Litorilinea aerophila: one gene and its partner. The protein of the gene in region 2 interacts with the protein of the main gene of each other region in a pairwise test. Links are inferred from orthologs where the notes say so. Each region holds a gene or a part of one and is shown on either strand. Other genes may lie near its edges. The genes, in order: FKZ61_RS09525 and FKZ61_RS06250.

Region 1 (15,162 bases), on a different replicon or contig from region 2:
TCAGCCTGGGCGATGACCTCCTGCACCAGCCCCACCTGGACAGGCCGGAAGACGGCGGCCAGAATGTCGGCCACGATGCCCCAGAAAATCATGAAGAAGAGCCAGACGGCAATGGAGGCCAGGGCCGCGGTGGCCGGCTGGCGGAAGAGAGTGGAAAAGAGCATGGCCAACACCAGCCAGATGCCGCCATAGAAAATGGTGGCCAGCAGGAAGATCAGCGTGCGTGCCACCTCCTCCCCGGTAGGTGGCACGCCCAGCCCCAGGATCCCCAGCCCCATGATCAACAGCCAGATAGCCGCCATCACCAGGGCCAGGGTGAAGAGGCCGGCCAGGAACTTGCCCAGCAGCAGGGCATCCCGGTAGATGGGCTGGGCCAGGACCCGAGAGAGGGTCCGCTGGTTGAACTCGCCGTTGATGGCGTCGAAGGCCAGCGCGATGGCAATCAGGGGCACCAGGAAGCTCAGGAAACCCACAAAGGCCGGCAGGGGATCCTGCCCGGTGGTGAAGAGCCGCAGAAAGAGGAAGCGGTCCTGGCTGCCGGTGGTGCCCCGCAGGTTCTGCAGGGCCACGTAGACCGTGCCGCTGGCCGTCAAAACGATCAGCAGCTCCAGGATGCGCATGCGCACGCTGGTCAGGTGGTCGGCCATGTCCTTGGCCACCACCGCCCAGAGCCCGGTCCAGGGGGAACCTTCCCGCCGGGGCCGGCCGACCTGCCCCTGGGGGGGTGAAGTCTGCTCAAGGGTTGCGGCCATGTTTCACCTCCTCCCGCTTCGACGCCGCGGGTTGCGCCTCTGCCGATTTCATCTCTTGGAAGTAACGGGCGTAGATCTCGTCCAGGCTGGGCGCCTCCACATCCAGGCTCAGCAGGCGGCCGCCCGCTTCCACCACCGCCCGGGCTGCCTCGGCCCGTAGATCCCGCCGGGCCTCCAGGATGTAGCGGTCTCCCTCCTGGCGCACGGCCACCACATCCGGCAGCCGGCCCAGGGCGTCGGCCACGGCGCCGTTGGGGCTCTGGGCCTCCAGGTGCACCCGGTAGGCGCCGCCCAGGACCCGCTGGGCCAGGGATTGGACCGTCCCCTCCAACACCATGCGCCCCCGGGAGAAGAGGCCCACCCGGTCGCAGACCTCCTGCACCTGATAGAGCAGGTGGGAGGAGAGGAGGATGGTAATGCCCTCATCCCGCAGGTCCCGGATGATGCGCAGGAAGAGGCGGGCCGCCTCCGGGTCGAGCCCCAGGGTGGGTTCGTCCATGATGATGATCTGGGGGTGCTTGAGCAACAGCTCGGCCACCCCCAGCCGCTGACGCATCCCCCTGGAGTAAGTGGAGACCGGCCGGTCCGCCGCCTCAGCCAGGCCCATGCGATCCAGGGCCTCGTCGATGCGCCGGTAGGCTTCGGCCCGGGGAATCCCGTTGAGTTTGGCGATGTAGGTCAGGTTCTCCCGGCCCGTCAGGTTGTCGTAGAAGCCCACCTGGTCCGGCAGATAGCCCACCCGGGCCTTGACGCTGAGGGGATGCCGCTGGGGGTCGAAGCCCAGCACTTCCACCGTCCCGGCGGTGGGATCGGTCAGCCCCAGGAGCATCAGGATGGTGGTGGTCTTGCCGGAGCCGTTGGGCCCCAGGAGCCCGAAGACCTCCCCCCGGCGGATGGTGAGGTCCAGGTTGTCCACGGCCACAAAGGAGCCGTAGTGCTTGGTCAGCCCCCGGGTACGCAGCACCACGTCGTCGTGGCGGCCTTCTTCCTGATGCGCCGATGAGCGTCGGTTTTTCTCAGCCATGGGCTGCCTCCTTGAGGGCCACGGCCATCAGCGCCGGCCGAAGCGCATCACAGCCAACCCCACCACCAGGATGGAGACCGCGATGAGGCCCACACCGGCCACGCCCCACAGGGTGGAGGTCAACACCGTGATGCGAAAGTCCACCGATTTGGAAGAGCCTTCCGCCGGACGGGCGGTGACGGTCATCACGTAGTCGCCCGCCACGGCCTTGTCGCTGGGGCGTACCTTCGCGGTCACCTCCACCTGTTGGCCCGGCTCCAACAGGTCGATGGTCTTGGGATCCAGCTCCACCGACCAGCCGCTGGGCTGGGAGGCGCTCATCTGGATATCCCGGGCCGGGGCGGAGCCATTGTTCTGGACGATCACGGTGAAGGGCGCCTCCTGGCCAGCGTACGCCTGGCCCGAGAGGCGGCCGTCGGGCGTGGTCACCTGGATGCTGGACTCGCCCACCACTTCGGCGTTGACCTGGAGGGTGGCTTCTGCCTCGCCGCCCCGGGCCCGCAGGGTGATGGGGTAGGTGCCGGCTGCCACGTCGCTCAGGGCGCTGGCCTCCACGCTCAGCCGCTTGGACTCATTGGCGCCCAGGGGGATGTCGGTCACCTCCTGGCCGCTCAACTTGTAGGTGACCACAAAAGTGTTGGGCGCGTCCGCGCTCAGGTTCACGGTGATGTCCTCGTCTCCCTTGTTCTCCAGGGTGACGTTATAGCGGAAGGTGGTGCTGGGCTTGCCCCGCAGGGTGGGCAGCTCCACGGAAAAGGCCAGGTTGGGGGGCAATTTCTCCTGGACGGTGAGCTCGATGGGCAGGCGGGCCGAGCGATCATCGGCCTGGGCGGCCACCACGAAGCGGTAGGTGCCCGCCTCCACCGACGCGGGCGGCTCCAGACGCAGGGTGACGCTGGCGTCGGTATCTGGCTCCACGTAGACCGCCTGGATGATGCGGCTGCCGCCCCGGAAGGTGGCCGTCCACCCCTCGGGCAGCTCCTCCATGGAGAGCCGGACCACCTGGGGCTCCCCGGTCACCCGCAATTTGATGTCCAGGTTGACGTTATCCTCCGTGCCGATGATCTGGGACGGATAGGGGGTGAAAACTGTCAGCGACGGCGCCGCCGCGGGTGTCGGGGTGGCATCCTGGGCCTGGAGCGGCGCCGGCCAGACCAGGAGCAGGGCAATCAACATGAGCGCAAGCAATCGCAACCGTTGATGTCCCATTGTCATAGCCTCCTTCAGTGCGATTTCCATGCGTTTTTTTTAAGTTTGTCCTCGATGCTTGATGTGAATCGGCCTCCAGATCGGCCAGACGCCGGGACGGACCCTGCCCCGGGGGCGATGGACCCTCCGGTAGCCGGCGCCGATCGGCGTCTGCTTTCCCATCTGGACATACAAGACCGTTATACGCTCGCGATCTTGGTGATAAATTATGCATAAATTAGACGAAGATTAAAAAATGGTCGGCACAGCGAAAGATGATTGCGCAGAAGTAGTCAACTGATATACAATAAGCGTCCATCAGAGCGCGTCGCGCCCTGTCGCGCATCTGGTCACACTCTTTGTGCACACCGCCATCGACACGATCCAGGCCACATCCGCTTTCCGGCACAACCGGGCTGCACAGGCCCACATCCACCTTGGCAGCCCACTTTTGCCCACGACCCCACATGGCCGCCAGTGGTGACACAGACGGAGGGAATTGAATAGCATGAGAAGGCCCGCCACGATCGCCCTTTGCGTCCTGCTCCTGTTCGTGAGCCTGTACCAGCTCGCCGGCCTGCCGGTCACCCGCAGCCAGGCTCCCGGTCCCGATTACGTCCCAGGTGAACTCATCATTCGCTTCCAGCCGGGCGTCACCCAGGCCGAAGCAGAAGCCTTCTACCAGGAGCATGGCCTGGTCCAGAAGGATAACCTGGACGAAGACCGCACTGACGATGAGGTGGAGCTGCGCCTGGCCGCCGTACCCGGCGACATCACCCAGGAGCTCCTGGCCCAACTGGCCCGGGATCCCCGGGTGGTCTACGCAGAGCCCAACTACATCATCCGCCTTTCCAAAACGCCGGACGACCCCATGTTTAGCCAGCTCTGGGGCCTGCACAACACCGGCCAGACCGGCGGCACGCCGGACGCGGACATCGACGCGCCGGAGGCGTGGGACACCTCCACCGGCTCCTCCACGGTGATCGTCGGGGTCATCGACACCGGCGTGGACTACAACCACGAGGACCTGGCCCAAAACATGTGGACCAACCCCAAGGAATGTCCCCAGGGTCCGGGCAAATGCGTGGCCAACGGCGAGGATGACGACGACAACGGCTACGTGGATGACTTCTACGGCATCAACGCCATCACCGACACGGGCGACCCCATGGACGACTACGGCCATGGCACCCACGTGGCCGGCACCATCGGCGCCCTGGGCAACAACGGCACCGGCGTGACCGGCATCAACTGGACGGTCCGCATTGCGGCCTGCAAGTTCCTCTCTGCCAGCGGCAGCGGCAGCGTGGCCGGCGCGGTGAAGTGCTTCAACTACTTCAAACAGCTCAAAAACCAGGCGGGCCAGAACATCATCGCCACCAACAACAGTTGGGGCGGCGGCGGCTTCTCCCAGGCCCTCTACGACGCCATGGCCGGCGCGGACCAGCCCCTCCACATCTGCGCCGCGGGCAACGGCAACAGTGGCGAACCCCACTACCCCGCCGGCTTCGACCTGGACAACATCATCTCCGTCGCGGCAACCGACCACGACGACCTCTACGCCAACTTCAGCAACTACGGCAAGGACTGGGTGGACCTGGCCGCGCCCGGCGTGGGCATCCTCTCCACGGTGCCCACCGGCTCCTGCCCCATGTGCGATCCCTCCGGCTACGGCCAGGCCAGCGGCACCTCCATGGCCACGCCCCACGTCACCGGCGCCGTGGCCCTCATCGCCGGCAAGTACAGCAACCTCACCCTGGCCCAGATCAAGCAGCGCATCCTGGCCGGCGTGGATCCCCTGACCGACACCAGCAAGGAAACCCTGACCAACGGCCGGCTCAACCTCAACAATGCGCTGGAAGATGACAACAAACCGCCCGCCGCGGTCTCCGACCTGGCCGTCACCGCCACCATGCTCACCCAGGTGGAATTGAGCTGGACGGCCACCGGCGACGACGACAAGACGGGCACAGCCAACGCCTACGACGTCCGCTATGCCACGTCGCCCATCTCGGAGGACACCTGGGAAAGCGCTACCCAGGCCGTGGGTGAGCCCAAGCCCCAGCCCGCAGGCAGCAGTGAGAAGTTCATCGTCAGCGGGCTGGAGCCCAACACCACCTACTACTTCGCGTTGAAAGTGGTGGACAACGTGGGCAACGCCTCCGCGCTCTCCAATGTGGTGGTGGGCAAGACCAGCACGGGCACCGTGGTCTTTGAGGATGACGTGGAAAGTGGGCCCGGCGAGTGGGAGGTGGCCGGCAACGACAGCCTCTGGCACATCTCCCAGCATCGCTCCAACAGCCCCACCCACGCCTGGTACTACGGCGATGAAAGCAAGCGTAACTACGACACCGGCGGCGCCAACAACGGCACCCTGACCTCGCCCGCCATCGAACTGACCACCAACCAGGATGTGCTCCTGACCTTCTACGAATGGAGCGAAGTGGAGAGTAGCCAGGCCTACGACCGCACCCGGGTCCAGATCTCCACCGACGGCAACCAGTGGACCACCGTCTTCGAGTCCCACGGCACCAACGGCTCCTGGATCCGGCGGGCCGTCAGCCTGACGCCCCACATCGGCAACGCCAAGACCCTGTATGTGCGCTTCTGGTTCGACACCATCGACAACCGCTTCAACACCTTCGAAGGCTGGTATGTGGACGACATCCGGGTGTTGGTGGCAACCCCCACCCAGGCCGGGGCAGGCCCCGCCCAGCCCAACCTGGTGATGCAGGAAAGCAACATCGGCTTCAGCAACAGCAACCCCACCGAAGGCGAAGAGGTGACGGTCTACGCCACGGTGCTCAACCATGGCACCGCCGAAGCCAACGACGTGACAGTCCAGTTCGTGGACGTCACCGGCGAGCAGCCCACGCCCATCGGCCTGCCCCAGACCATCGCCAACATCCCCGTGGGCGGCAGCGCCATCGCCCAGATCCGCTACGACACCACGGGCAAATCGGGTGAACGCCAGATCCAGGTGGTGCTGGATCCCAACAACCTGATCGCCGAGTTGAACGAGTTCGACAACCAGGCCCAGAAGAGCCTGACCGTGGCCGCCCAGCCGGCGCCCAACCTGGTCATCGAGGATGACAACATCGGCTTCGCGCCGGCCCAGCCTGGCGTGGGCGAACAGGTCACCATCCACGCGGTGATCTTCAACAACGGCACCGCAGAAGCCAGCAACGTGGCGGTCCAGTTCCTGGATGTCACAGCCACCGACCAGGCCATCCCCATCGGCCCGACCCAGACCATCGACATCCTGCGGCCGGGGGAGAGCCACGCCCTGGAGGTCACCTACGACACCAGCAACAAGCCGGACGACCGCAAGATCCGGGTGGTGGTGGATCCCCACAACACCATCGCCGAGTCCAACGAGAAGGACAACGAAGCCACCAAGACCCTCTCCATGGGCGAACCGCCGGCGCCCAACCTGACGATCAGCAGCAGCAACATCGGCTTCGCGCCGGCCCAGCCCAAGACGGGCGACCTGGTGACCATCTCCGCCACCATCTTCAACGCCGGCGACGTGGCCGCCACCGACGTCCAGGTGGAGTTCGCCGACGCCACCGGCTCCACCGCGGTCCCCATCGGCCCGGCCCAGACCATCGCCGCCATCCCACCCGGGGCCAGCGGCGTGGTCCAGGTCACCTACGACACCAGCGGCAAATCGGGCGACCGCCGGATCCAGGTGACGGTGGATCCCCACAACTTCATTGCCGAAAGCCGGGAGTTCGACAACGAGGCCCGGGCCACCCTGTCCATCACGCCGCCTCCCCTGCCCAACCTCACCGTCCACGGGGCCAACATCGGCTTTAGCCCGGCCCAACCGGTGGAAGGCGACGTGGTGACCATCCGCGTGCCCGTTCTCAACACCGGCGCCGCCGACGCCAGCCAGGTGGTGGTCCAATTTCTGGAAGTCCGGCCCAATGGCCCCGTCCCCATTGGCGAACGCCAGACCCTGGAGGCCATTCCGGCCGGCGGCAGCGCGGAGGCCCAGGTCACCTTTGACACCAGCCAGGCCCAGGGCGACCACACCATCCAGGTGGTGGTGGATCCCAACAACTTCATCCCCGAAAGCAACGAGGACGACAACCAGGCCAGCCGCACCCTGCGGGTGGTGGCGCCGGACGCGCCCAACCTGACCATGCTGGCGGCCAACATCCAGTTCAACCCGCCCCAGCCCATGGCCGGGGACCTGGTCACCATCACCGCGGTGGTGCTCAACAGCGGCGCCGCCGACGCCAGCCGGGTGTTGGTCCAGTTCCTGGACATCACCCACAGCGAGGCCATCCCCATCACCCCAGAGCAGTACATCGAACGGGTGCCGGCCGGTGGCAGCGCCACCGTCTCTGCCCAGTACGACACCACCGACAAGGTGGGCCGGCGCAAGATCCAGCTCCTGGTGGACTCCAACAACCTCATCCCGGAGACGGATGAAAACGACAACGAGGCGGTCGCCACCCTCACCGTGGAACCCGCGCCCCTGGCCAACCTGGTGGTGAGCGACAACAGCATCGGCTTCGACCCGCCTATGCCCGTGGCCGGCGACACGGTGACCGTAACCATCACCGTCCACAACCACGGCAACGCGGCCGCGCAGGATGTGGCCGTTCAACTCCTGGATATCACCGAGGGCGAGGCCGTCCCGGTGGGCCCACCCCTGACCATCGACCAGATCCCGGCCGGCGGCGCTGGGACCGTTCAGACCCGCTACGAGACGGCAGGCCGCGCCCTGGGCGCCAGCGGTGAACGCCAGCTCCGGGTGGTGGTGGATCCCAACAACTTCATCCCCGAGACGGATGAGACCGACAACCGGACCACCCGCACCCTGACGGTGACCCCTGCCCAGGCGCCCAACCTGGTGGTGCTGGCCAACAACGTGGGCTTCCACCCGGCCAACCCCAGCGAAGGCCAGGCAGTGACCCTGACCGTCACCGTGCTGAACACCGGCGCCATGGACGCCGAGGATGTCCTGATCCAGTTCGTGGATGCCACCAACGGCGGCGCGGAGCCCATCGGCGCCAAGCAGACCATCGCCCGCATCCCGGCCGGCCAGAGCGGCACGGCTCAGGTAGTCTACGAGACCACCGGCAAGGCCGGCGACCGGCGCATCCGGGTGGTGGCGGATCCCCACGCCACCATCGCCGAGACCGACGAGCGGGACAACGAGGCCGTCAAGGTCCTTCGGGTCCTGCCGCCGGCAATGCCCAACCTGGTCATGCGGGCCGAGAACATCGGCTTCAAGCCGGTGGATCCCACCACCGGCCAGGCGGTGACCGTCACCGCGACAGTGCTGAACGTGGGAGCGGCGCCGGCCCAGAATGTGGTGGTCCAGTTCGTGGATGCCACCAACAACGGCACCACGCCCATCGGCGCCAGCCAGATCATCGCTGAGATCCCCGCAGGCGGCAGTGGCCGGGCCCAGATCGTCTACGACACGGGCCGCATGGGCGCGGCCGGCGACCGCAAGATCCAGGTCATCGTGGATCCCAACAACCAGATCGTGGAGTCGGACGAGAACGACAACCGGGCAGTGGCGACCCTGAAGGTGGCCGCCCTGCCCGCGCCCAACCTGGTCATCCGGAGCGACCAGATCGGCTTCGAGCCGCCCCGGCCCAACGCCGGCGACACGGTGCAGATCTACGCCACCGTCCGCAACAGCGGCGGCCAGGCCGCCAACGACGTGACGGTCCAGTTCCTGGATGTGACGGGCAGCGGCGCGGTGCCCATCGGCAGCCCCCAGACGGTGGCCACCATCCTGCCGGGCAGCAGCGCCCTCTTCCAGACCAGCTATGAGCTGGCCAACGGCGGCAACCGCAAGATCCAGGTGGTGGTGGATCCCAACAACACGGTGGCTGAATCCAACGAAGGCGACAACTCGGCCACGGCCACCCTGAACCTGGCCGAGCTGCCCGAGGCCAACCTGGCCGTCCTGGCCGACAACATCCTGTTCACGCCCGCGTCGCCCATTGTCGGCGACCAGGTGACCGTCCACGCCATCATCCTCAACAACGGCGCGGCCGACGTGAGCGACGTGGTGGTCCAGTTCAGCGACGTGACGGGCAGCGATCCCCAGCCCATCGGCCCGCCCCAGGTCATCCCGGCCATCCCCGCCGGCAGCAGCGCCACCGCCCAGGTCCTCTACGATACCGCGAGCCGCGGCCAGGGAGCTCCCGGCGAACGAACCATCCAGGTCACGGTGGATCCCAACAACCTGATCCCCGAAAGCCGGGAGAGCGACAACAGCGCCAAGAAGAGCTTCACCGTCACCGCGCCCCCCCGGCCCAACCTGGTGGTGCTGGCCGGCAACGTGGGCTTCAACCCGCCCGCGCCGACAACCGGCGACCGGGTCACCGTCCAGGCGGTGGTCCTGAACCACGGCGCCGTGGAAGCCCGGGATGTGGTGGTCCAGCTCGCGGACATCACCGACAGCGGGCCGGGCAGCGGTGTGCCCATCGGCCCACCCCAGACCATCGCCCGCATCGCCCCCGGTAGCAGCGGCGCGGTCCAGTTCACCTACGACACCAGCGGCAAGGAAGGAAGCCGCACCCTCCAGGTGACGGCCGATCCCAACAACTTCATCCTGGAGAGCGACGAGAACGACAACCGGGCCAACCGAGATCTGACCGTGGCGCCGCGGCCCACGCCCAACCTGGTGGCCATCGCCTCCAACATCGAATTCGAGCCGGCCGAGCCCAGCGACGGGGACCTGGTCACCATCCGGGCCACGGTGCTGAACAACGGCACAGCGCCAGCCAGCGATGTGGTGGTGCGTCTGGTAGACATCACCAACGGCCAGGAGGAGCTCATCGACAAGCAACGGCTCATCGAAAGCATCCCGGCCGGGGAGAGCGGCGTGGCCCAGGTCACCTACGACGTGACCGACAAGGCGGGCACCCGTCAGATTCAGCTGGTGGTCGACCCCAACGACACCATCGCCGAGAGCGATGAGACCGACAACACCGCCACCACCAGCCTGACCGTGGCGCCCCCGCCCGCGCCCAACCTGGTGGTCCAGAGCAGCGACATCCGCTTCACACCCAGCAGTCCCTCCGCAGGCGACCTGGTGACGGTGACCGTCACGGTGCGCAACACCGGCCAGCGCAACGCCAACAACGTGGAGGTGCGCTTCACCGACGTCACCAACGGCGGGAACACGCCCATCGGCACCCAGACCATCGCCAGCATTCCCAGCGGCGGCAGCGGTATCGCCCAGGTGGCCTACGACACCACGGGCAAGGAAGGCCAGCGCCAGATCCAGGTCACGGCCGACCCCAACAACACCATCGCCGAGACAAATGAGGAAGACAACCAGGCCCAGGCCACCCTGACGGTGGCCCCGCCCTCGGAGACGCCGTCGCCGAACCAGCCCAACCTCCAGGTGACGGCCGAGGGAATCAGCTTCGACCCGCCGGCGCCGTCGCCGGGCGACCTGGTCACCATCACGGTGATCGTCACCAACAGCGGCCAGGCCAGCGCCAGCGGTGTGGTCGTGCGCTTCCTGGATGTGACCGGCGGCAGCGAAGAGCCCATCGGCGAAGACCAGAACGTCGGCAACATCGCCGCCGGCAACACGACTACCGCCACCGTCACCTACGACACCACGGACAAGGCCGGGGAGCGTTCCATCAAAGTGATCGTGGATCCGGAGGACACCATCTCCGAGTCCGACGAGACGGACAACGAAGCGACCAAAACTTTGACCGTGGGTGAAGGCTCGGGCGAAGAGGCCCAGGCTACCCCGGCGCACCTGAACCTGACGGTGCGTCGGGAACAGATGGTGGTCGAACCGCTGAGCGCCGGCGCCAATGACACCCTGATGGTCGCCGTGTTGATCCACAACGAAGGCGATGTGGATGCCTATGGCGTGCCGGTCCAGTTCCGGGAAGTGGTGGACGGCACGGTGAAGCCCATCGGCGAGGTACAGACGCTGGATGTGCTGCCGGCTGGCGGCAGCCAGATGGTGCGGGCCCTCTACCCGGTAGATGGCCGGAAAGGGGAGTGCGCCATTCAGGTGGTGGTGGATCCGGAAGGGTCGCTGGTGGAAAGCGACCGGTCGGACAATCTGGCCGAAGTGCTGGTTCGATTAAGCCCCCAGCCCTAGGCCCGGCCCCGCCTGTCACCCGGGGCGTAGTCTGGCGCCCCAAAGAACCGAAGAGCGAGTTTGTGCTGCCTGCCCATCCCTCCTGTCCGGGGATGGGCAGGTCTACCCGGAGCAATATGAGCCATCGTCCATGAGCAACCGCCAACGAATCTACCGCACCCACGCCCTGATCCTGCGTCGGCGAGACTACAGCGACGCCGACCGCATCCTGACCGTCTTCACGCCGGGCCTGGGCAAGCTGGAGCTGATCGCCAAAGGCGTTCGCAAGACCACCAGCCGCAAAGCTGGACACCTGGAGCTCTTCACCCATGCCTCCCTGCTGGTGGCCCAGGCCCGCACCTGGGACATCATCACCGAGGCGGTGACGGTGGAGAGCTTCCGCCATCTGCGGGAAGATCTGGATCACATCAGCCGGGCCGGCTACATCTGCGAGCTGCTCGACGCGTTCACGGAAGCCGAAGATGAAAACCAGCCTCTCTGGGACCTGGCCCTGCTGGCGCTGCGGGTGTTGGACGGAGCCGCGGACTACGATCCCCAGCTCCTGCTGCGCTGGTTCGAACTCCACCTCCTCAGCCTGACTGGCTTCCAGCCCGAGCTCTTCCACTGCCTGGGCTGTGGGGAAGCGCTGGAACCGGTGACCAACTTCCTGAGCCTGCAGGAGGGGGGCGTCTACTGCCCCCGCTGTGGCCAGTCCCGGCCGGACTGCGAAGCCGTACCGCCGGATGTGCTCAAGATCTTGCGCCATCTCCAGCGGCAGCCCTGGGCAGAGGTGCAGCGGCTGAAGGTACGCCCCTCCCTGTTGCGCCAGGTGGAAAACATCCTCTATCGCTATCTGCTGACCGTCCTGGAACGGCAACTTCGCTCAGTAGAGTTCCTGCGTCGCCTCCAGCAAAGCCGCCCTGCGCCCCCTCCTGCGCCCCAGGCCAGCCATGGATGAAGCCTGACAGGCGGCCACCCGTTCATCGCCACCCCACACAGACATCCCACACGGACACCCCACAGGAGTCGCCATGCACATCCGGGAATATCAACAGTGGTTGGAATCCTGGGACAAGGCCCGGGAATGGGACAAGGTGTTGCCCAGCCACACCTTGCTTCACGCCATGGAAGAGCTGGGAGAGATCAGCCGCCTGGTCCAGATGTTGGAAGGCTATCGTCCCCTGTCGCCTGCGGATCTGGAAGCCCTGCGGGAGGAGCTGGCCCTGGAGCTCAGCGACCTGCAGGTCATGATCTTCAAGCTGGCCTACCTCTGTGGCATCGACATGGAAGAGGCCATGCGCCGGGGCCAGGAGAAGGCCGACCAACGCTTCCCCGACCCCTCCACCGGTCCCGCGGAGCGGGAGGCCTACTGGCGCCGCTTCAAGCAATACCTGGCCGACGCCGCGCTGGATGCCCCGGAGGGTGAATAGCACAGAGCCCTGACAGAACAAACGTGCGTCTGCCTATTGACACCGCACAAATGTTCGTGTATACTTGGGATAAATTTGGGAAACAAACGTTCTCATTTGGGATATTGGCCAGAGTTTGTCGGCTGAATCTCAACCGGAAATCGGTCCCATGAGGGCGTTGACCGGGCTCCCCCGGGCCAGGCAGTCTCCCAGGCCTGAACTGGGCGCCACTTGACATTGACGGCTTTCGCCAGCAGAAAAGCCTGTCTGCCAGTGGCACCCGGGATATGCGGTCCCAACAGCGACACGAAAGGGTTTGTCATGGGCAATCTCTCCGAGCGACAACGCAAGATCCTCCAGTTTATCATCCAGTTTTTCCAGGAAAACGAATTCCCGCCCACCATCCGGGAGATCGGCGAACAGGTGGGGATTTCCAGCACGTCGGTGGTCAACTACAACCTGGCCAAACTGGAGGAGATGAAGCTGATCAGCCGCCGCAAGGAGGTCAGCCGCGGCCTTAGCCTGAACTGGGAGCGAATTCAGGCAGAGTTGGGGCTGGAGGCGCCAGCGGGCTACGGAGCAGAGAGCCAGAACGGCAATGGTTCCTCGGGCCCCCTGCTGCGCATCCCCATCCTGGGGCCCATCGCTGCCGGCACGCCCATCCAGGTTGAACCTCGGGAGACCACCAACCCGGAAGGGTGGGTGGAAGTGCCCGAGGGGCTCTTCCGGGCCCGGGGTCCCCTCTTTGCCCTGCGGGTCCAGGGGGATTCCATGATCGACGCCAGCGTGTTGGATGGGGATATCGTGATTTTGCGCCACCAGGAAACCGCCGACGATGGCGACATGGTGGCGGCGTGGATCGAGGGGGACGAGGAGACGACCCTAAAATATCTCTACCGAGAAGGGCGCAACGTACGCCTCCAGCCGGCGAATCCCAACCCGGCCTACCAGCCCATTGTCCGGCCGGCCGATCAGGTCCGCATCAATGGGAAAGTGGTCTCGGTCATCCGGCTGGTGGAGCACACATAATTCCACTTTATGTCAGAAAAGGCCGGACCGCCGCCCATTCCTCCGGCGTGTTGACGTTGAGGAAGGAACGCAACGCCGGGTCCAGCGGGCGGATCTCTTCCTCGGTAACATACCTCGTACGCACATCGGCCAAAAAGCTGGCAACCCGCCGCTCTCCCCGCCGTAGTGTGGCCTCAATGGCAGGCAGGCAACGCCGGTGGTAGAGGGCATGGAACGATTGGGGATAGCCGGCCACCAGCGGCACCACCGCGTCCCACCGCTCTGCGCCTCCTTCATCCAACTCCCTGGATACCAGCTGAATCAGCCAGGCAAAGATCTCCCGGGAAACCAGGGGCATGTCACAGGCCACGGCCATGGCCCAGCCGTCGCATGCCCCCAGGCCCGTCGCCAGCCCACCCAATGCGCCGCCGGGATACGCGTCGCCCAGCACCTGAACGCCCTCCTCCGGCGGGAAGAGGCGGGCGATCTCGGCCTGGTTGGTCACCACCACCAGGCCGCCGGCGGCCAGGGGACGTAGCCGCCGGACAATGTGGAGTGCGAGGGGCTGGCCGCTGCCGGGCACGGGCAACAGGGCTTTCGGCTGCCCCATCCGCCGGCTTTGGCCACCGGCATTGAGGATGAGGGCAACGGGAGGGTCAGGATGTTGACGAGACATGGGCCGCACCTCTGCCACAACCGAGCCAGAACAAAAAGGCGAGCCGCAGTGTTTCCAGCAGCTCGCCTCAAAGTTCACAGACCGGTCAGGCTATCTGGCATCCCGGTTCCGTGGCCAATGGTTCGTGGCCGGTCGGGATCAGAGGGCATCCAGGAAGCGGACGGCGTCGCCTACGGAGACGATTTTCTGGGCCTCTTCGTCGCTGATTTCGCCGCCGAACTCCTCTTCGAAGGCCATGATCAGCTCGACCAGGTCCAGGCTGTCGGCCTCCAGGTCATCCCGGAAGTTGGCGTCCATGGTCACATCGCTCGGATCCACACCCAACTGCTCGACGATAATTGCGCGAACCCGCTCGAAGGTATCTTTTTCGGACATGTCTAAATCTCTCCTCAGTGTTCAAATTCGGTGTTCAAATTCGTTGGTCAAAAACCTTTTTGCCCATCTCCCCAACCTCTGGGCTCGGTAGCCGGCGGAACAATCTGGCCCGGCGGCCCCATTTGGGGTGGATGAGCCATTCTAATTTGGACAAAAGTCGGCTTTGCCGGCTGCTTTACCGCTCGAGAATGTTCAACTTCCGATATGAAGTGAAATTCAGTCGTTCACGATTTCGACGCGGAGTCGGCATCCTCAGATGCCGGGCCCAGCGGAATGGAGCCGCATCTGAGGATACTCACTCCGCAGATGGGCAACAATCGTGACGTACCGAAATCGCCGCTATGCGGGCGCATTCCTTTTGGGCAAGAGGCAAGCAACCGAACGTTATGCCCTGAAGCCCTGGCACAGGCGACAGATGATGACGATAGACGTGCCACCATCCCTGGTGCGCTCACCGGTCCACAACGCATGGGCCATTGTAGTCAGTGCGTGACAAGCTGTCAAACCTCAGGGGGAGACAGACACGCAACCCATCCACAACATGGCTCGTCTACAATTTGTGATAATTCGAACGAGGGTGAATGGTGTCGTCTGGCTGTCCCGGCGAACCCGATCATTAACAACACGGGGAAAGTGTAAAAGTT
Region 2 (15,229 bases):
ACGGATTCCACCTGCTCGGCGATGTAGCAGTTTAGTTTCTGGGTGCTTGCGGCGGGGTTAGTGGAACCAGAAAGGGGTTCACAATACTCGATGTATATACGCCCTACACTGCCTGAACCTGCGGACTTGCCTCCCGCACCTCCAACTGCAGTAACACGACCAGCACCGAGGGACAATATGCCAGCTCGAATGATTATTGAACCGCCGGCGCCACCACCCCCGCCGCCATCGAAGACTTCGATAGCACCGCCTGCCCCACCATTAACGCTGATCGTTCCATTTACAACCAGTTGAGCAACTGAAAGGAATACGATGCCGCCGCCAGCACCACCACCACCCGCGGAATTTCCGTCCTTGACTCCGCCGCCGCCGCCGCCGCCAAATATCAACGGTTGGGGGGACGCAGAACTGAATCCAGTGCCGCCTAGGCCAGCTTCTACGGAACCTGCCACAGAACTGGCTCCTCCACCGCTGCCACTGGCAGCATTCCCACCGCCGCCACCACCTGCAAATGCAGCATCGGTCTTGTATGCTCCCCCTCCTCCGATCCCATTAGCTAGTCTTGATCCAACTCCTAGTCCTGCGTTACCTTCCCCTTGTTGTCCTTGAGCGACCACGAAGCAACATGTTGTGGAGTCCCCTTGCCCACCACGAAAACCTGCCCCAATACCGCCGGCAGCATATTTGTGGGGTGATGGATAGCTACCGCCGCCGATGAATGAACCATTATTACCTGTTGCTTGGATAGCACCGACAATTGTCATCGGACTGTTACATAATACTGCGAACAGACCGCCCTTTATGCCGTCCCACCCTAACAAGGGTGTGACCGTTCCAGTCACATTGCATGTCGAGTACTGTGGCACGCGCAACACCTGGGCATGGTTGTTCCCGCCGCTGGTATAGTTGCACTGCAGTGCCTTGGCTAGCTGAATCGTCGCCGTGCCACCTGCATAATCCGACACCGCCTTGTTCAACTCCCAACAGCCGGCATTCGTCCCCTGGGTCTGGTGGATGAGCACCACATCGCCAGGGTTGATGCGCCAGCCAGCGTAGGCGTCAGTCACGTTGATGCTTGTCGCGCCAGCCGCGCCGCTGTTGACGATGGCGATGCCGGCGCCGTTGTCGTTGTCCAGGTTGCCGCTGGAGGGCATGACGCCATCCCGCCCGTCGCCGAACATGTCGTAGGAGGCGGTGCCCGCGCTGAAGTCCGTGGCGTACTTGCCCACGCCGTGCAGCGTGCCGTAGTCCTGGCTGTACACCTTCACCGGGTGCAGGCTCTGCGGGTCGGGGCCCAGGTCGTGGGTGAACTCCACCCACTCGCCCTGGTTCCTGGGCCCCTGCACCGTCACCGCCACGTCCAGCGGGCGCAGGTCGTTCTGGCCGGCCGTGTCCCCCGTGGGCGCGGCGATGGTCCCCACCAGGCGCACGGAGACCGTGGGCCGGTTCGGGTCGCCGGTACGCAGGGTCACCGTACGGTCGTAGGGCCCCACGGGCAACTCGCCCGTGTTCAGCACCAGTTCGTAGCCCACCAGGTCCGCCGCGCCCACGCTGCGGGCCGTGCGGTTCAGGCGCAGGCCGGGCGCGGGCTCCAGGTAGGTGTAGAGGACGTTGTGGCCTGTGTTGGCCAGGGCCAGTTCCCGCCGCAGCAGGCTGCCCTGGGTCACCGTGCCGAAGTCCCAGGTGGGCTCGGTCCCCGCCAGCACGGGCAGCGGATCCTGCTGGAAGCTGCTCAGGGGACGGCCCGCGGTGTCCAGGATGTTGCCCTCGTAGTCGGTGAGGAAGGCCAGGACGATGGTCTCCTCATCCGGGTTGTAGGCGGGGTTGAAGGCCCCGGTGTCGAACTGGAGGGTGGTGTAGGTGGGGCCTGGAGGCAGGGTCACCTGCTGGCTCACCTGTGAGACCACCGTGCCGGTGATGTTGACGAATTCCAGGAAGAGGTGGGCGTCCTGCAGGGTGACCGAGGCGGGGTTGTTCACCAGCAGGTCCACGCTGTTCACACCCGGAGTGACGGCCTGATGGGTCACAATCTCCACGCCCACGTCGTCCAGCATCTGCCCGGCGAAGGGGGCCAGGTCGTCCGTGGGCGCGCCCAGGTCCATGGCCTGGGGCGGGATGACGAAGCGGTGGTTGCCCTGCGGGTCGTTGTAGGAGACGATGACCAGGGGCGGCGTGTAGGGCTCCCGGTTGATGGTGTACTGGAAAGTGTCCCGGGGCGTCAGGGCCTGCACGGTGAAGGTCTCGCCGTTCTGCACGCTGCCCGAGTAGAGGGCCAACGTCAGCCCCAGGTTGCCCACGGGCAGGAAGGTGGGCGAGGCGTAGCCGTCGCCGAAGTTAAGGCTGCCGCTGTTGCCCATGCCGTCGTTCCAGGCCAGGGTCCACGCGCCGCTGCCCACCTGGCAGCCGCCGGGCGCGCCGCACTGCACGGTGAAGGTGTAGGTGCGATCCTCCCGGCCGGTGTAGTAGCCGGCCGCGGCCGGGACCGCGTGGCCTTCCTGGGTCCAGGCCGGCGGCAGGGGCGATTGAAGCAGGATGCGGCTGCCCACGATGACCGACTTCAAGGCCCGCACCCGGCCGGAGCCGCCCACGGTGTTGTTGGTGATGGAGATGGAGTCGTCTGGCGCGACCATCACCGCCTCCACGCCGTAGGCGTCGTAGACGCCCGTGTTGAGCAGGGAGAGGGTGGCCGTCACCCGGCCCCCCTCCCGGATCTGGTGCAGGCCGGCCAGGAGTTCGGGCCGGGGGAAGGAGGAGGCGTCGTTGGGGTCCGTGCCCAGGCGGCGCTCCGAGCGGTCGGAGAAGCCGTCCAGGTCGGTGTCCTTGTTGAAGCGGAAGAGGGCCACACTGCCGGGCACAGCCTGGGTGTCCTGGAAGCCTTCGGAGCCGTCGCCCAGGCCGTCGGTGTAGATGTTCCACCAGTCTGCGGTGGAGAGTTCCTTCTTGCACCAGACCGCCTTGGTGGGCTGGTCGGTGGGGCGGCGGGGCTCCCGGCACCAGGACGGCGTGTCGCTGCGGTACTCCGGCGTCCAGATGGCGGTCAACATGCCGTTGGCGTCGGTCTCGTGGGGGAAGTAGCGGGCCAGCACATCCAGCACCGTCTCCTGGCCCCAGGTGGGGATGAGGTAGGTGTCAATGGCCTCGTCGCCGTCGTCCGTGCCGTCCTCCATGGCGAAGAGGATGCCCGCGTTGGCCGCGTCATTGTACAAAACCTCATCGAAACCGTAACTGAAATCCTCGACAACAATACGAACAGGACCGCCCAGGTCGATGGCCTTCATCTGCTCCAGGCTGAGGGGGATCCGATAAGATGTATAAGTATGCTCCTCGCCTGGCATGAAGTTCACAAACAAAACATCATCGACCGGGGTGCCACATGAAGTCGATCCCACGTAATAGGTACAAACTGGATTCGGATTGTCGCCAATGTAGATATTGAAGGCCAGGTGCTTGATTTGGGTAGCGTACTCGGTGCCCGTGTTGCGCACCTTGTAGGTGAACCAGAGGTCTGCAGCGTGGGAAGAGTCCACGGCGGTGGCGGTGCCCCAGGATTCGCTGCTGGAGAAGGCCTCGCCGTTGGTGATGGTGTGCTCTTCGTATTGTTCGTGAGTAGTAGTTTGAGAACCGCCCCAGGATTTCCCTGTCGTTGTTGTCGTACTCTTAATAGGCATTGACAGTATGTAAGCTACGTCGTGAAGTCCTTGCGCAATAAGCTTTCCCGATTCTAAGTACGCATACCGAGATCCTTCAAGCGCATTGACTATATTACTTGTATCAAAATTTTGATTTAAAATAACTGATACTTCATTTTCAATTTGGTTTTGTAGACGAACATCAACTGATTGGTATTGGTTAATGTTAACTTGCTGCTGTATTTCATCTGGGGGTTGTTTTGTTCCATCTGGTTTCAAAAAGTCTAAAATCGTTACAGCGTCAGCTATTGGGCTAAGATACTCACCTGCTTTCTTCAAAAATTTCCCGGCGCCTTTTAATAACGGCCCAGCTTTTCTCAACAATTTGGAGCCTTTGCTAATAATTTTCCCGCCTTTTAATAGTAGTGAAGGCCAACCCATTGCCTGTTCTTGTTCTGTTTTTGCGAAGGTAGTTTGACTTCCAACCGGCACACGTTGTTGCAAAGACTCCGACACCTCCTGCCACTCATTCCACGTTACCGTGTTCGCCACACTGGTGCTGGTCCCCTCCGTCTTGGACGTGCTGTAGGATCTTTCCGTCCCCTGGCTGATGGTGTGGTCCGTGGTCACCGTGGTGACCGTCTCCACGTGCAGGGACGACTCCACCACGTCGATCTCCGGCACGGGGAAGGCCGCCACCAGGGGATGATGTCCCGGCGCCTTCACCCACGAGGGCATCTCCGCGAAGATCAGGCCCCAGTCCTCGTTGCGGGGCAGGGCACCGTAGCCGCAGAAGCCGCCCCCGCCCGTGCAGTAGGTGTTGCCGAAGAGCTCCTGGCCGTCGTCGAACTTGTCCCGATCCGTGCTCTCCCGGTTCGCGTTCAGCCCCAGCTCCAGCCGCTCCACCGCGTCGGGCACCGAATCGGAGTCATCGTCGTAGCAGTTCGCCTTCTGATGGGGCCAGCCCTGGAAGGGTTTGCCCGTACTGGGGGCCTTGGACAGCTCGTTGTTCATCCACGCCTTGAGCGCGGCCACCTCGTCGCCGTCGTTCACGCCGTCGAAGTCCGTGTCGGCCCGGGCCGGGTCGGTGCACCACCAGCCTTCCGCCGTGTCGGTCAGGCCGTCGTTGTCGCCGTCCACATCCTCCGCAGCCGCCAGGAACGCCTGCTGGGCCGCCGTGAGGCTGGCCAGTGCCGTCCGCAAGGCGCGCATGGCCGTGGCCTGGACCTCCTCCTCCGTAGGGAGCGCAGCCGCCGCAGCGGCCTGCGCCAGCAGGGGCGCCAGACTGCCGGCGACCGTCCGGTCCCGCCCTTCGTTGGCCGACACCAACAGGGCCAGTCCGTTGGTCCGGTCCGGGTTGAAGCGACGCCTGGCTAACTCCTCCAAACCTGCTTCATCGACGAGCACAGAAGCCCAGTCCCCACCCCGCGCCAGGATCACCACGCCCATCTGCGCCAGGGTGCGCCACTGGGCCGGCGTACGAACGGTGATGTGGGTGCGGAAGAGGGCTTCCGCCACCGGCCGCGCCGGGCCGTTGGCAATCCAGGGAAGAAACAGGGGTTGATCCCCCGGTTGGGCCAGAACGACGGGCGCCGCACTTTGGACGATCAGGCCGGCAGCCAAGATGCAGTGGAAAAGAGTAAGAAGCCGACGAGGAAGACGGGGAACAAGTCGCATGGGGACCTCCGGGAGATGAGAGTGGCTTCGATTTTGCATAGGATCCCTGTCAGGCCGAAAATCTGTTTCGGCCTGACAAGGAACAAAAGCGTCAAAACGTTCTGCTCGTCTTGATGGGCATTTTAGCCAACAATTCAGCAAAAATCAAACGCAATTGAAAGCTCCCTTACATTCGAGCCCCCCCGTAGCTCCAGGGCAGATGCCCCAGATTCTGCCCCAAATGCCCCCCCAGCAGACGACTCTGCAGTACGAGCTGCGCCTACAAAAGAGCAACCTTGCCCCATTGGTACATCTGCCCCTTCTACGAAATCGATGTCATCTGTGGATTGCACCTGTAGATTGAAAAAAATGCAAGGATGGTAAAACAAAAAAAGAGCCCAACGTCATCCGTTGAACTCTTCTTCCTGGCTGACCGCGGCTGCGGTCTTGATTGATGAGGGGCGCTCGATGGGGCTCGAACCCACAACACCCAGATCCACAATCTGGTGCTCTGCCATTGAGCTACGAGCGCCATGGCGGGGAAAGACAACAACCACTTCTGGTTGCCAGTGACAGACCGGGGCAGGATCACCTGCCCCGACCGAGCTGGGGGACAGGGATTCGAACCCCGATTGACGGATCCAAAGTCCGTAGTCCTGCCGTTAGACGATCCCCCAATAATTGAAAACGCTCAATGATAAATGGACAATTGTTAATGTTTGGGGATCACGTCATCTCGACAATTTTCCCATTAACAATTTCCCATTATCCATTTACAATTACTAAGGTGCCGAGACCCAGACTTGAACTGGGGACACCAGCATTTTCAGTGCTGTGCTCTACCAACTGAGCTATCTCGGCAAAAAGGCCGGCCAGAAGCCGGCCCCGGTGAGCGGGCGATGAGATTCGAACTCACGACCTTCTCCTTGGCAAGGAGACGTTCTACCACTGAACTACGCCCGCAAAATTGGTTGCTACCTGTGACCTGGCAGCCGTGGGAAGTGGACCCGGTCGGATTCGAACCGACGATCTTCTCCTTGCAAAGGAGACGCCTTCCCACTAGGCCACGGGCCCGCGATTGCCCAGGTGCCGACGAGAGGACTCGAACCTCCACACCCTGACGGGCAATAGATCCTAAGTCTATCGCGTCTGCCAATTCCGCCACGTCGGCGCAACAGCCGCCATTGTAGCAGAATCGCCCTGTTTTGGCAAGTTTGAGCGGATTTGTACCCCCGATTCTGTCCGGCCTGGCTTCCGCCTGGCCGTGCTGTCATCTATCTCAGCGCAGCCATCCATGCTTTCGCACCAGACAACTGCACCTGGCGGCTTGTGGCTTGCCGGGTGTTACCCGGCCTCACCCGTACCGCTGCGACGAGATCACACCGGCGATGGCCATACATGATGGCTTCCAGCGTGACCCTCTCGCCTTGCTCCCAGTTGCACGCTCGCCTAGCCGGCCACATTGCTGTGACCGCTGGTGGGCTCTTACCCCACCGTTTCACCCCTTACCACCCACAACACCCATCGAACGGGGCGCCATGGAGGCGGGAATGCTTTCTGTTGCGGTTGTAGTCAGACGCCCGTTACCAGGCGCCCGCCCTCACTTACGGTTTCGTGAGGCAACCTTTCGAGCCGCCATCAACGGCCCGAATGGGAGTCGGGAAGTTCCTCTGCCGGCCTCTACAGCCGACAGCGACAGCTGCAAATCCGCCGACTCAGACGATTCATCCGAAATATCGGCCTGCGCCGACTTGCAACTTTCGGGCTGTTTCGGTTGTTAACCTGCCGACGCGATTTGGGGTGTCCTTCGTGGCCCCTGACCCGGGGCCCGCAGCCACTCCATTCTGCTTGTTAAATTTACCACAGAGGGTCTCTGATGTCAAATCTGGTCGACGACTGCACAAACACTAATCCGCTCCCCCTCCATGCTCCTGCCCCGGCGGCGACAGGTCCAGTTCTGGCTGGCGGGGCCCTTCCACCCACACCTGGCCGTCGGACCAGTTTTCCTGTTTCCAGATGGGCACGATGGCCTTGAGGCGCTCGATGGCATAGCGACAGGCCTCGAAGCAGCCGTCGCCCCGGTGGGGCGTGGCCACCGCAATGACCACGCTGGGTTCGCCAACTTCACAGCGCCCAATGCGGTGCATGATGCTCACCGCCTCCACCTTGGGCCAGCGGGCCTTGATTTCGTCGCCGATTTGCGCCAGCATACGCTCGGCCATTTCCACATAGGCTTCGTAGACCAGAAAATCGGTGTTGCGGGCGCCGGCTTCCGTGGCCGTCTCACCCCGCACGGTCCCGCTGAAGACCACCACCGCGCCACAGCTCACCCGGCTCACCCGGGCCGCCACCTCGTCCAGGGAGAGGGGCCGGTCGGTAATTTCATACAGTTTCGGCGCCGCCTGGCTGGATACCTCCTCAAGGACGCTCTCTCGCTCCCCGCCGGTTCCGCCCGAAACCGGCGGAAACAAGGCCACTTCATCGCCCGGGGCAAGGATCCGGTCCAGATGGGCGTACTCCTGGTTGACGGCCGCATAGACGGGACGGTCGGCAAAGGTCAGGTTTTCGTGCTCCTCTTCCAACCGGCTCAGGAGATCTTGTAAGGTGGCCTCGGTCGGCAGGTCAATGCGCCGCTCGGACCAACCGGCCTGCTGGCGCAGGGTAGCAAAGAGTTTAACGGTGACTTCCATGGGTATCCCCTTCCCCGTCTTCCAGCTTTCGCGGTCCAACGTCTTCGTGCAGATTCACATCGCCTCCGGCTTCCCGACGCCAGGGGCCCGACTTGCCGCCCTGTTTCTCCAACAGACGAATGCCGCCGATGGTCATGGTCTTTTCCAGGGCCTTGGCCATGTCGTAGATGGTCAACGCGGCCACGCTCACCGCGGTCAGGGCCTCCATCTCCACGCCGGTCTGGCCCTGGCAGCGCACGGTGGCGGTGATCACCACCCGGCTCTCTCGTTCGTCGATCTCAAAATCAACGGCCACCTTGCTCAAGAGCAACGGATGGCAGAGGGGTATCAGCTCGGGAGTGCGCTTGGCTGCCATGATGCCGGCAATGCGCGCGGCGGCCAGGACATCTCCCTTGGGGACGTTGCCCTCTCGGATGGCGGCCAGGGTAGCCGGCTGCATGCGCACTTCCCCCTGAGCTACCGCGGTGCGGGTGGTAACGGCTTTGTCGCCCACGTCCACCATGGCGGCGTGGCCATGGGCATCCAAATGGGTCAAGGGCTGGGCCATGAGTGCTCCCTTTCTGTTCCTTTGGCAAAGATGTATCTACCCCAAGGGGCCGATGAGGAGGGCGGTCACCACGTCCCCGGCCTCCAGCCGGCCTGCGCGCTGGGGGAGCTCCAGCAGGGCGTTGGCTGTGCGCATGCTGAGCAGGCGGCTGCTGGCCTGGCTGCCGGTGCTGGTGGCCAGGAAGCCGCCCCGCCCCTGGTTCAGGGAGGGTTCCCAACGCAGGGTAGCCCGGTGGTACTCAGGCCGATGGGCATCCAGGGGCAGGGGTTGGGCCAGGTGGGCCTGAACCCGGGGCAAGTGCGGGTTCGGCCAGCCAGCCATTTGGCGCATGGCAGGCACGGCCATCAGGTAAAAGGTCACCAGGCTGCTCACCGGGTTACCCGGCAGGCCGAAGATGAGCTTCTTGCGGCCGGCCACCTGCGCGGTGGCGAAGGTGAGGGGCTTGCCGGGCTTCATGTGGATACGGCCAAAGTGGACTGTGCCGGCGTGTTCCAGCAGCGGCTTGATCAGGTCCAGCTCGCCCATGGAGACGCCGCCAGAGCTGAGCAGGATGTCCGCTTCGGCCAACCCCCGTTGGACGCCCGCTTCCAAAGCCTCCTGGCTGTCGCCGGCGATGCCCAGGTCCACCGGGATGCCGCCGTTGGCTGCCACGGCCGCCAGAAGCATGGCCCGGTTGCTGTCCCGAATCTGGCCGGGGCCCAGGGGCTGGTCGGGCTCCACCAGTTCATCGCCCGTGGAGAGCACGGCCACCCGGGGGCGGGGGTAGACGGGCACCTGGGTGACGCCTGCGGTGGCCAGGAGGCCGACCTCGGCCGGGCCGATGTACTCGCCGGCAGCCAGCACCTGCTGTCCCGCGGCCACGTCCACGCCCACGGGGCGAACATCGTCGCCAGGCTTGACCCGGGCGTGGATCCGCACCCGGGGCGTGCCATCATCCGTGGGCAGCCGCTCGGTCTCCTCCACCATGACCACGGCATCGGCGCCCGGAGGCAGGGGCGCGCCGGTGGTGATGTAGGCCACCGTGCCCGGCGACAGGCGAAAGTCGGCCACCCGGCCTGCGGTCACCTCGCCGACCACGGGGTAGTCGCCGGGACCGTCCGCGGCCACGACCGCGTAGCCGTCTTTGACCGAGGCGGGAAAGGGCGGCAGGGGCTCCCGGGCCACCACGTCGGCTGCCAGGATGTGGCCCAACGCCTGGGCCAGCGGCACCGTCTGCGCCGGCAGGGGATGGGCCTGGGCCAAAACTACCTCCAGCGCCTCGGGCACCGGCAACATGGGATAGGGCGATTCGGGTCTGGCTGTCATGGGTCTGATCCGGTCTGCACAGGGTTTGGTCTCATTCGAATCGCGACACGTCCATATTGTAGCATGGAATGAGGGTGAATCGGTAGGATCGCGCCCGCTCGGGGTATAGCAGCGTATTATAATCCAGATGTATCTTTGACCATGTTTGGCCTACTACAGACGGATTTGGATGTTTCGAACCCAATGGAGAATCGGACAGATCGGTTCAACCAGTTGGAGGTCCGGGCAATACGCCAGTATAATTCGGGGAAGTGGCTGGAAAGCAATCGGACATGCGGATCCCGGTTGCACAATGTGCCCCCATCATTATGATTATGTCTACTATGTCATGTCTCTGGTAATATCTTCCGTACATATCTCCGGTCTGCCCTAGAACGGCCAGAGCAATTTCAGGTTAAAAATTATGAAGAGGCAGTCAGCTCATTTGTCAAAGACGGCGCAATTCACTTGGTCAACTCTTTTGCTCAATAACATAGGGACACGCCTCGTTTTACTGATCCATTATCGGTCTCTTATTTATAACTTGGTGATACGTGATTTGAAGGTGCGTTATCGGAATAGCCTATTCGGTTTTTTGTGGAGTTTGCTCAATCCGCTAGGCATGATGCTCGTTTTCACCATTATCTCGCCACTGCTATTCCGAGATCAGTCAATTGTCAATTATCCAGTCTTTTTGCTGAGTGGCATTTTACCCTGGAATTACTTCTCCGCAAGCGTCATGACTGGCACAAATAGTGTTGTTACGAATGGACATCTTATCAAGAAAATCTATTTTCCCCCCGAGGTATTGCCCGTTGCGACGACGCTCTCTAATCTTATCAATTTTTTGTTGGCGCTATTGATTTTATTTGTTCTGATTTTCATCTCTGGAATTCAGCTCAGTCCATGGATTGCGCTTTTGCCCATTGTGATTCTAATTCAAACGGTCTTGACTCTGGGCATTGTCTTCTTTTTAAGCGCTATACAGGTCTATTATCATGATACATTGCTGATTATGGACGTCGTTATGTTGGCATGGTTTTTCTTAACACCGGTGTTTTATTCGACATCGATGCTCCCGGCAACCTACGAACTTTTCGGCATTACGCTCAACGTTCATCGACTTCTCTATATCTTGAACCCTATGGCCTCCCTCATTAACATGTATCGAGACCTCTTGTATTGGAGTTATCGAACCGATATAGATTTTTTCTTACGTACTTCTATCACGGCCATCTTGTTCTTAATTGTTGGATATTGGTTCTTTGTACGTTATAGTAGCCACTTCAGTGAAGAGGTGTAAGATGCACCCGCTGTTCAAACCTCAAAACTGGAAATTCTCAAGGGAGTCTCTTCCCCTGCTCGGGAGAAAAGTCCTTATCTTTATTGGTTTGACTGCATTCTTGATATTTATTTCATCCCCATCACTCCAGGCGGAAACGGTGGAGTCTCCGGTAAAAATCTTTCCGCTGCCAGCATCCCCTTTTGATGTTCAGGTAGAAAATGCGAACAAAGTATGGTTTACACTCCCAACAGCGAATAAAATTGGCTCATTAGAGATCCTTTCCGCCTCTACGCCAGAGCAATATCTATATACTTTCTATACGCCGCCAACCCCCAATAGCGAGCCTTATCGACTCGCCATTGATGAACATAATGTCTGGTTCACACAGAGACAAGGCAACCGAATTGGACGCCTTTCCAAGGAGAGCGGAAGCATTGTTGAATATGAAATTCCTACACCGAACAGTGAACCGACCGGCATCGATATTGCTCCGAATGGATATGTCTGGTTCGTACAAAATAAGGGGAACAAAATCGCATCCCTCATACCCGCCAACGGTACGATTCAAGAGATCAATGTAGGTTATGGGAATGCCAATCTCGATAGGATCGATGCCACCGCTTCTTCAATTGTCTGGGTGACAGCCCCGGGAATTAATTATCTGCTGGGATATCGGCCCGCTTTTAATGATATTGTGACTGTTAGCGTGGTAGACAATCGGCCTGGTGGTGGCCCTGGCACAGTGAGTGGACTGGCCGTGACAAGTACCGGTGTGCCCTGGATTTCCACAAAAAATCTCCCTAAACTAGCCGTCTACATGTACGGCACGCTGGCTACCTGGCTGTGGTACTCATATCCATGGACAACAGCGGAGTTGACAGATATTGACCTCTGGATTGATTCCAATCAAACATTTTTGTGGGCGCTGGATGGAGCCAACCGCGAAGTTGTGCAGATTGATGCGACAACCACGCGCGTAGTACAACGCATAGGATTAGGTAGGGAGATCAGCATATTAGCGTCTTTGGATTTCGAGCCCACAACCCAAATCATTTGGGTCAGTGATGTGGGGGCTTCAGCTCTTTATGCCCTACAACCGCCCTACCATCTCGCAATCTACTTGCCTGTGATAGCACGTTGAAGGTGATCAAAAAAACTATCTTGTCATACACAAATTGGCGATTGGTGATTGTCCCCCCTACACTTCTCTATCTGTTTTTGGTCACATTATATTTTCTGACCATTCCCCTTGGAGAAAGTCCAGATGAACCAGGACATTTACAGTGCATCCAACAGGTTGCGTTGTATAACCGCCTTCCGATTGTCGAGCCCAAACCACAAGGGGAGTGGTGGAAGCCTGGCGTTACCTTGTCTGGACGCATGTGCTATCACATGCCCCTTTACTATGTAGGTACAGGCTTATTGCAAAAGGCAATCGGCTACATGACGGGGAGTCCAGTAGCCATCGATTTCCCGGCACATAACGAAGCGTTCGGCGAAACCGGCGTGATGTTTCTGCATTCAAATCGACAAAGCCTGTGGCAACGCGAAGAGCCCAGCGTAGTGATCGGTGTACGGATCGTCTCAATTTTGCTGGGATTAACAGTGGTATGGGCCTCGATGGCAATAGCTCACCAGCTTTTCCCCAAAGCGCCGATCGCCGCCCTGCTTACTGGTACCTGGGTTGCTGGCTGGCCACAGTTTTTATTCCTGAGCCGGGCAATTAGCAATGATGTCTTGGCCACAGCGTTGGCCTCTATCACGCTGGCACTGCTTCTACAACCAGGAAAGCCCGGGCGATATGTTCTGCTGGCAGTCCTTTCAGCACTGGCAGTACTCACAAAGGTGACCATGCTTTTTGTTATCGGAGCAATTGTCGCCGCCTGGTTGCTAGAATTCATCCGATTGCCACAACAACGCCGGAATCTGATCGAAAAATTCGGTTTGATGCTACTCATATGGGGTGCAACTGCAGCAATAGTCCAACTGACCCCCACGATTCGAACCAATTTTTGGTCAAGTGCTCAAACGTTTAGCCGGGTCGGAGAACGAGTCTTGCAGCTAGAATATTGGCTGGAAGTAATCCGTTTAACCTTGAGCTCCGGTTGGGTTCGATTTGGTTGGATGAATGTAGCAGCGCCAGATGTCTCAGCCTATCTATGGTGGAGTCTTATCTTTGGCCTTTCATTTGTTGGCTGCAGAAATTGGTGGCGCAGTGGACTACGCGAACGCAATCTGATAGCCGCCATTCTCGTTGTCTGGTGCTTAGGCGCTACAGCTGCGTATATACGGATTAACATGACCGTTTTTCAACCACAGTTTCGCTTTCTGCAAAGCCTTATCCCAATTTTCAGTACGCTTGTGGCAGGAGGATTGCTCAGTATTATGCCGCGACAACCTCGTCGACAAATTTTTGTCAGCGGTACCTTAATCTTGCTCGCAATCGTTGTAAATGCCCTGATCATCTGGGAAATCGTAATCCCGCATTACGGATTGCTGAGTTGACGCAGAGTTCATGGGTTGACTACCCTTGAATGTATTGGAGTTGTAAAGGAGAATTTCCATGAAGATGCCCTTCCCCAAGGGAAAACGACCACTTCGTCCTTCCTCCCTGGCTATCGCCCTGCTATTAGCCTGCACAGGCTTTCTTTTCGTCCCGAGCATGGCCTACGCTGCATTCAATTTCGATACCGATGAGGTATTCAAACTGGCCACAGGCGTAAGTGCGACAGCTCCTAATTGTCGTTACGGTGTCACTGCCTCTCCGAAGGGGGCAAGCCAGGTGGAATCCATGAAAATCGGTTGGGTGGTCACCTTCGGGCCCGACCGACCCAGCTGGCTACCGGCCAATGTCGCACATACGCCGATGGTTCGACTGAAGCAAAACCGCAACGAACAGGGGGCACGCCTCCCCTCTTATACGGCTAGTCCGCCCTTCACGGAAAGTGGATTGGGACAATACATCCAGGCCAATCCAGGTGCAGTCTGGATTATCGGCAATGAAGTGGACCGTGTCTACTGGCAAGATGATTTAATGCCAGAAATTTATGCCGATGCCTATCATGATGCCTACCACTTCATCAAAGAGAGAGATCCCAGTGCCAAGGTCGCAGTATCGGGATTGGTGCTTGTCTCGCCAGGGCGGCTCCAATATCTCGACAAGGTATTGGAGGCCTATCGCGCCAAATATGGTACCCCTATGCCAGTAGATGTCTGGACATTTCACGCCTATATTTTCCCGGAACGTATTGAAGAATATCAGCGTCCGAGCGATGGGATAGTTCCGCCAGACTCAGGCAATCCAGTGTTTGCATCCATTGCCAATGGAACAGATCCGTCGATTGCGCTTAAATTGCCCCACTGGTGGCGCCCTCTTTCTGAACAACTAGATCTCTGTTCACGTGATGACTACTACTGTATTTATGAACACGACAGCACTGATCTGTTCATCCAACAAGTGGTGGCCATGCGTAGATGGATGAAGGAACGAGGGTATCAAAATACGCCATTACTGCTCACAGAATGGTCATTATTGCACCAATATAAAGTAGATGGGAATGGCCAATGCCTTGGAACCAAGGATGAATATGGGAATTGTTTTACCCCTCAACGCGTCACTAATTTTATGGAAGAGTCGGTACAATATCTTGAAAATGCCATCGATCCCGATCTGGGCTATCCACTGGACAATGGCCGGCTGGTACAACAGTGGGCCTGGTTTTTGATGGACGATGCCAACCTGGGAGACTTTATCGATGGCAACCCCAGCCTGTTGATTGACCCGGTTCACGGGAATCTGACAGAGATGGGACAAAAGTATCGCGATTTAATTGCGGCCACAACAACTCAGCCCAACTTAGTGATTGATCAAGTTTTTGCCGCCGTGGTCGACTCGGATACTCAGAACGGAGCCGCAACGGCAACGCTGAAAGTCAGTATTCGTAATAACGGCAACACGCCAACTTCGCAACCATTCCAGGTGAAATTCTATCAGGATGCCAGCCTTTCTCAACAGATCGGCGAGGCAACGGTACCTGCCGGACTGGAGGGCTGCGCCATAAATGATATGGTGGTCGAAGTGGAGTGGGAGAATCTTGGCCCGGGCACCCATCGCTACTGGGTCACGGTTGACAGTGAA

Evidence for each region.
Region 1: the proteins of FKZ61_RS06250 (region 2) and FKZ61_RS09525 interact in binary tests that used the Escherichia coli proteins (3 or more experiments, as listed by UniProt). The link is inferred for Litorilinea aerophila from one-to-one orthologs.

Annotation. Positions count from the first base shown.
Region 1 is NZ_VIGC02000010.1:65,677-80,838, reverse strand. The notes cover bases 12,320-15,162. They hold FKZ61_RS09525 (molybdenum cofactor guanylyltransferase), read right to left. Parts: upstream 14,144-15,162; coding sequence 13,496-14,143; downstream 12,320-13,495. Other genes in these bases: FKZ61_RS09520 (acyl carrier protein), read right to left, coding at 14,282-14,518; lexA (transcriptional repressor LexA), read left to right, coding at 12,781-13,488; FKZ61_RS09535 (MazG-like family protein), read left to right, coding at 12,320-12,480. In the rest of the region: FKZ61_RS09560 (ABC transporter permease), read right to left, coding at 1-752; FKZ61_RS09555 (ABC transporter ATP-binding protein), read right to left, coding at 736-1,776; FKZ61_RS09550 (COG1470 family protein), read right to left, coding at 1,804-2,985; FKZ61_RS09545 (CARDB domain-containing protein), read left to right, coding at 3,473-11,071; DNA repair protein RecO, read left to right, coding at 11,202-12,008; more of FKZ61_RS09535, read left to right, coding at 12,082-12,319. UniProt on the Escherichia coli protein: Transfers a GMP moiety from GTP to Mo-molybdopterin (Mo-MPT) cofactor (Moco or molybdenum cofactor) to form Mo-molybdopterin guanine dinucleotide (Mo-MGD) cofactor.
Region 2 is NZ_VIGC02000006.1:193,853-209,081, reverse strand. What follows is about bases 7,694-10,603. They hold FKZ61_RS06250 (molybdopterin-binding protein), read right to left. Parts: upstream 9,828-10,603; coding sequence 8,559-9,827; downstream 7,694-8,558. Other genes in these bases: FKZ61_RS06245 (ABC transporter permease), read left to right, coding at 10,231-10,603; moaD (molybdopterin converting factor subunit 1), read right to left, coding at 7,694-7,975. Also shown: FKZ61_RS06295 (CARDB domain-containing protein), read right to left, coding at 1-5,306; more of moaD, read right to left, coding at 7,193-7,693; more of FKZ61_RS06245, read left to right, coding at 10,604-11,109; FKZ61_RS06240 (virginiamycin B lyase family protein), read left to right, coding at 11,111-12,232; FKZ61_RS06235 (glycosyltransferase family 39 protein), read left to right, coding at 12,235-13,596; FKZ61_RS06230 (glycoside hydrolase family protein), read left to right, coding at 13,655-15,229. UniProt on the Escherichia coli protein: Catalyzes the insertion of molybdate into adenylated molybdopterin with the concomitant release of AMP.